2 linked regions of the Planctopirus limnophila DSM 3776 genome follow. The protein of the gene in region 1 interacts with the protein of each later gene in a pairwise test. Links are inferred from orthologs where the notes say so. Each region holds a gene or a part of one and is shown on either strand. Other genes may lie near its edges. The genes, in order: panC and PLIM_RS16005.

Region 1 (3,319 bases):
CCACGGGCCACCCGCAGCCCGCAAGATTCTCGATGAGTACTTTGAGACCATCAGTGAAGGGGGCGTACCCCAGTCTTTCAGTCAGGCATTTCCAGCTCAGCTTGGCAATTGGGGCAGCTTATATGCTCAGCATTTCCGTTGATCGCCGATGAAACTCCAGGTCAACGCCATGTGTGCCACTCACAATTGGTAGATACAAAAGTCCATTTTCGTCAGGTGCTCATCCCTGTTCAATATGACCAAACCGAAATCGACAAACCGCATTTCGCGGCACTCTTCGTCGAAACTTCGATTGCCCAAAATCCTCTGAGCGTATAACGTGCCAATAGGACTGATATTGTGGAAATTGCAAGGCTGCAATTTCCACCACGGAGGGATTGGCATGTGGTTGGTTATCGATAGACCGTCGGGCGCTCGTTTTGTCAGGGCCAGTCTGCTGACTGGCTGTATTGGATTACTTTTGCTGGCAGTTTCAGGCCAGACTCTGGCACAGCAAGCCCCGGCGGCAGTCAATACCGCAGCAGAAATCAGTGAAGCCCACCCTCTGGCACCTGCCTTAAAGCTCGCTTATGAATCTCGCGAAGCGCTGAAGGATGTGGTTGATTACGACGCGACATTCAGCAAGCGGGAATTGATTAACGGAAAACTGAAGCCACAAGTCTGCTATGTTCGCATTCGCAAGCAGCCTTTCAGTGTCTACATGAAGTTCATCAAGCCCAATGAAGGGCGTGAGGTGATCTTTGTCGAGGGGCAGAACAAGAATATGCTGCAGGGCCATGAGACGGGCGTCCTGTCGATGATCGGGACGGTTTCACTCCCGATTGATGGCCCCGACGCCATGGCTGAAAATCGCTATCCCATTACCATGCTCGGCATTCATAGCCTGCTGGATCAGGTCATCAAGCAGTGGGAGAGTGAAGCCCGATACGGTGAGGTCGAGGTGAATTTCTATCGGAATGCCAAACTGGGCAAAGACATCAATGTGGAGGTGATCGAGTCCACGCACCCCAAGCCTCGGAATCAGTTTCGATTTCACATGACGAGGCTGTTTCTCGATAAAGCCACCAGGCTGCCACTTCGAGTCGAGCAGTATGGGTTTCCCCAGTCGGGCGATCAGTCTCCACCGCTGGTCGAAGAGTATTCTTATGTTTCGTTGAGAACGAATCTGGGGCTGAAAAACATCGATTTTTCGGTGGATAATCCGCAGTACAAATTCAAGTGATCTCCAGTTGGCGTAATCCCGGTTTGCGTCATCCTGAGAGTTCATGGATTTGCCAGCAAGTATGCTGTACCAGCAGCTCTCGTCGAGTGGAAGCAACCACCAATCAAGTTCAGGAAGGCGATCAGTGAGGGTTGTCGAGACGATTGCCGAATGTCGCAAGGAGTTATCTAAGCTGCGGCAATTTGGAGGACGAACCGGGTTTGTACCCACCATGGGAGCGCTCCATGCCGGCCATGTCAGCTTGATGGAGATCTGTCGCCCACAGGTGGAGATTTCAGTCGCCAGTATCTTCGTCAATCCGACCCAGTTTGCACCCACGGAAGATTTGAGTCGTTATCCGCGACCCCTGGAACATGATCTGGAATTGTGTCGAGCAAGTGGTGTGGATCTGGTCTTTGTGCCGACTGTGGCAGAAATGTATCCGCCACTCGCTCAGACCACGGTGTCGGTCTCCACTCTAACCACTCTCTGGGAAGGGCAATTGCGGCCCACACATTTTCAGGGTGTGACCACGGTCGTGACAAAACTCTTCAATATTGTTCAGCCCCAAGTCGCTTTCTTTGGACAGAAGGATTATCAGCAGCAGGCGATTCTCCGGAGGATGGTGCAGGATCTGGATCAGCCTGTCAAAATCCGCACTTGCAGCACGATTCGAGAATCTGATGGCCTGGCAATGAGCAGTCGCAATGCTTATCTGACCAGCGAGCAGCGATCTCAGGCCACTCAGATTTTTCGTGGTCTCGCGAAATCGGAAAGCCTCTGGCAGGCTGGTGAGCGATCCCCAGCCGTGCTGGAACATGCCATTAAAACAACAATTGCTGAAGTCTCGGCACTCGACATCGATTATGTCGCTATTGTCGATCCCGAAACATTAAAACTACTGGATACGATTGATACTGGAGCTGTGGCCCTGGTGGCCTGCCGATTAGGAACCACCCGGCTAATTGATAATCTGCTCCTGGGGAATGCGAGACAGATTGTTGAGAGTGATTGACACAATTTCCGCCACTCCTCCATTCGATTCTGCCAAGAACGTCCAGGCCTTCTGAAAGATGAACCATGCTCCAGGTCTTGTTCCGTATCCCCTGGGATCATCTGACGATTGGGGGCGTGGAGATTCCCACCTTTGGGTTGGGGATTGTGCTCTTCGCCTGGGCCTTATTGGGAACGGCTATTGTTGGTCGCATGGCGTGGCAAGGCCGGGTCTCTGACCTGCTTCGAGATCCACTGGCAGTGGGAATCTGGGGAGCAGCGGGAGTGGCGATCTGGATGGCTCCCACGATTGGGCCGAAGTTTGCGCCAGAGGGGATCCCGTTTTTTGGTTACGGGCTGATGCTGTTTATCGGCTTTACGACGGCCGTTTTTCTGGCAACCAGGCGAGCGGCAGAGCAGGGGTTACCACCTGAAAAAATCTGGGATCTGGCTGTGGCGATTTTTATTCCCGGGTTAATTGGTGCCCGTCTGTTCTTTGCTGTCCAGTATCCCGAGAAGGTTTTTACGGGTCGTACGCTGCTGGAAAATGTGCTGTCGTTTGTGAATTTATCCCAGGGAGGAATTGTCCTCTTTGGCGGGTTATTGATGGGCACAGTCGCCTATTTTGTGTTCTGTTACTGGAACCGGATTGATCCACTTCGGCTGGCTGACATCATCACACCATCGATTTTTGTGGGCGTCGGTTTTGGTCGCATTGGCTGTCTGCTCAATGGTTGCTGTTACGGAGACGTCTGTCATCTCCCCTTTGCCATTCAGTTTCCAGGCTCGAGTGTTACCTACAGTGAATTCGTGTACCGGGGTGTCATCAGTCCTGTTGAATTGGCCACTCCCTGGCTGCAACCAACGCAAATCTACAGTGCGATTGATGGATTTATTATCGCTTTGGCAGCGTATTTGTACTATCCGTACCGCACCCGGCATGGCGCCGTCTTTGGCCTGGCGGTGCTGACGTATTCCATCACACGCTATCTGATTGAACTCCTGCGAAGCGACGAAGAGGGGCAATTTTCGACCTCGCTGACGATTTCGCAATGGGTAAGTTTAGGTGTGGGAATTTGTGTTTGTGCACTTTTGGTATATGTGTTCTTCTGTGCACAAAAGTTG
Region 2 (3,201 bases), 1.1 Mb from region 1 along the record:
TCATACCCTTATAATAGGCCAGCACCAGCTTTCTCATCCGCTCCATGCCTAGCACATACTCGGGCTCCCAGGCACCGAGTGTCGTACGGGTTAAATCATTGGTGACCAAGCCCTGATGGACGGCATCAGCCGCCAGTTCACCCGATTTCACGGCCAGCAACACACCGGAAGAATAGAGCGGATCGAGAAAACCATAGGCATCACCAATCAGCACCCACCCCTGCCCTGCTGCCTGCTTTGCCCGATAGGAATATTCCTTGGCAGCCCGATACTGATCACATCGCTCGGCACCCTCCAATCGAACTTTCACACCCGGGCAGTGATCCACCTCTTCCTGGAAGAGTTCTCCCAGGTCTTTTGTGCGCTGCTTGTTAAAAAGATGCGAGAAATCTGCGACAACACCCACACTGGTAATGTTGTCGTGCAGCGGGATGTACCAGAACCAGCCTTTCTTACCTTCTGTCTGAATGACAGAGGTTGCACCGCCATTCTCACCCTCATCTCGCCAGGCATTTTTGTAGTAGGTCCAGACGGCGGCTTTTTTCAGTTCGCTATCCCATGTCCTCAATTGCAGGCGATCGAGCAGCACTGAGCTTTGGCCACTCCCATCAATCACCACCTGGGCTCGCACCTGACGCTCTTCACCGGTCGCCTCATTTTTGACGCGTACTCCCACGCATCGATCGTCTTCAAAGATCGCTTCCAGCACACGATGATTCTCATGAACCTGCACGCCCGCCTCGCGAGCGTGATCCAGCAGCATCAGATCAAAATCGGCTCTGCGCACCTGCCATGTCTGCGAAGATTCGACGGGCTTGTACTGTGTAAAGAAAAATGGAGCCGAGACTTTGCCCGTATCACTCACAAACTGCACGCTGTATTTCTTAACGAAGTGGCTGTCTTTCAGTCGCTCGAGCAGCCCCGTGCGTGCAAAAACTCCATAGGTGCAGGGAATCAGCGATTCCCCGATATGGAATCGCGGAAAAACTTCCCGCTCGAACAACTGCACGCGATGACCAGCCTGCGCCAGAAGTGTCGCCGCTGTTGCACCCGCCGGGCCACCACCAATCACAATCACTTCAGGATCAAGGCTCTGGATCATCGCAGACCACCATCCAACAGAAGATCAAAACTTATTCACAGACCTTGTCAGCCAAAGTCGCCGACAATTAACAATTGTTTCAACAAGTATTTTGTCGGCAACTCCCCCGATCGGCAAGAGGAAACTTTTTCATGACTGATTGCCATGTTAGCCAGACTTGTCATAAAATTACGCAACTCCATTTATAATAAACACTTACGAAACCAAAATAACTTTTGTGCTGTGAACGAGGCCAGCACTTCCCATCGCGACAGAACCGCTACAATCCGCTGCAGCAACTCAAACATCCACAGAGCTCGATCTACAGAAAGCCGTTCATGGAACACGCTCACTCCACAGAAGAACTCTTTGATGTGGTCAACGAGGCTGACGAAGTGATCGACGTCTTGCCCAGATCAGTCGTCCATGCCCGTAAGCTCTGGCATCGCGCGGTTCATGTCCTGGTCTTTAACTCAGCGGGCGAACTGCTGATTCATCAGCGGTCAGCACAAAAAGATGAGGAGCCACTCACCTGGAACTCCTCCTGCTCAGGCCATGTCTCGGCAGGAGAAGATTACGACCTGGCCGCCAGACGTGAACTTCAGGAAGAGCTAGGGCTCGACACACCCATCGAAACGATCGGACAGCTCCCAGCCTCGCCCAAACTCGCTTACGAACACACACGAGTTTATCGCACGGTCACCGACCAGCCACCTGTCTTCGATCCCGGCGAAATTGCACAGGGCTGCTATCGCACTCTCCCCGAAATCATGGCCGACGTCGCTGCCCGGCCATCAGTCTATTCCCAGCCATTTCGCACGATTCTCGCGTGGTACCAGGCAGAGCACCTCAACAAACCATCGCCAAAGATTTAGTGCTTTTGATCGATGCCTAACGCAACGCAAAGGTCCCGTTAGTCCTCTTCAGCCACAGCGACCGAACTCCCGGCTGCCTCGTGTGTGCGCTCACTCACAGCCGTCGGGTCGAGGGTCAATCGCTTGAGCACAATCGTCGCATACGAACCACGCGGCAACTCAAAGTCACACGTCACTTTGTATCGACCTGCATACTGCTCATCACTGGCCATCGCCATCTGCAGATTATGTGGCACAATGAGCGCCGGCCTTTCTCCCTTGGAGAAGAAACTGTCCCGCGGATACTTCACCCGCAGTTCGCGTAACTCAATCCCCAGTTCCCGCAGAACATTCTCATAATGCGCTTCGAGAGCCGATCCTTCCAGATCAATCCGTGCGGAAGGCAAAGGGAGTTTGACTCGTGACAGTTCGTCCTGCTCTTCCATCGTCAACGACGTGCAGAAGGCGACCTGCTGAGCCGAAAGACCCACTTCGTAAACCCGCTCATGCCAGACCTTACTGCGAATCAATTCTGCCAGAATATGATTCCACAAATAGCTCTGGTAAGCCGACAGAAACAACCCTCGCAAATCGACACGAATGAGTGCGAAAGCATTCTTGAAGTTAGTGGGATGATCACACAGGTAAGTCACAATACTGCGACGCGACGACTGGGCCAGCTTGGCTTTGCAATCGACCCAGTTGCCCCAGTTGTCGCGAAGAATACGCTTTTCTTCGCGATCATCAGGCCGATCATGCGGATTCGGTTCGGCCAGTGCCAGCCATAACGCTCGCTCGTAATTCCCTGCGCACCAAGGCTGAGCAATAAACTCCCGCGACGCACCGAGCGAGCCAAATCGCTGATCATCAAAATAATTCGGCAGCCGATCGACCAGCAGCGATTCCCGCAGATTCACATACTTTTGAGCCACATTCCGAGGCAGATCGCGAATGACAATGTGAAAGCGATTGCCGGAAATATCGGTCGGGCCAAAGTGCTGCTTCGTCTGCCCCTGATAAACCAGCGTAAAGTTCTGCTGATTCAAATCCCGCCTAGGACCACGACTGATCGTCACATATTGCTGGGTAATCGCATGACGATCTTTGAGACCACCATAACTGATGTGCTCTCGCTTGATTTTCCATCGGCGCAAAATCGCTTCGATGGCTTCGGGAGTTCCCAGCGATGTCTTCGTAAGTTTATAGACGGCATAATTACCGCCCTGAATCTCAAACTCACTCAGTTCTTCAACCTGGAAATCTTCG

What was found.
Region 2: the proteins of panC (region 1) and PLIM_RS16005 interact in binary tests that used the Escherichia coli proteins (3 or more experiments, as listed by UniProt). The link is inferred for Planctopirus limnophila DSM 3776 from one-to-one orthologs.

The regions. Positions count from the first base shown.
Region 1 is NC_014148.1:2,906,699-2,910,017, reverse strand. The notes cover bases 290-3,281. They hold panC (pantoate--beta-alanine ligase), read left to right. Parts: upstream 290-1,346; coding sequence 1,347-2,216; downstream 2,217-3,281. Other genes in these bases: PLIM_RS11600 (prolipoprotein diacylglyceryl transferase), read left to right, coding at 2,282-3,281; PLIM_RS11610 (DUF1571 domain-containing protein), read left to right, coding at 383-1,222. Also shown: PLIM_RS11620 (DUF1570 domain-containing protein), read left to right, coding at 1-142; more of PLIM_RS11600, read left to right, coding at 3,282-3,319. UniProt on the Escherichia coli protein: Catalyzes the condensation of pantoate with beta-alanine in an ATP-dependent reaction via a pantoyl-adenylate intermediate.
Region 2 is NC_014148.1:4,035,363-4,038,563, forward strand. Bases 314-3,187 are described here. They hold PLIM_RS16005 (NUDIX hydrolase), read left to right. Parts: upstream 314-1,419; coding sequence 1,420-1,956; downstream 1,957-3,187. Other genes in these bases: PLIM_RS16000 (NAD(P)/FAD-dependent oxidoreductase), read right to left, coding at 314-1,102; truD (tRNA pseudouridine(13) synthase TruD), read right to left, coding at 1,995-3,187. Outside these bases: more of PLIM_RS16000, read right to left, coding at 1-313; more of truD, read right to left, coding at 3,188-3,201.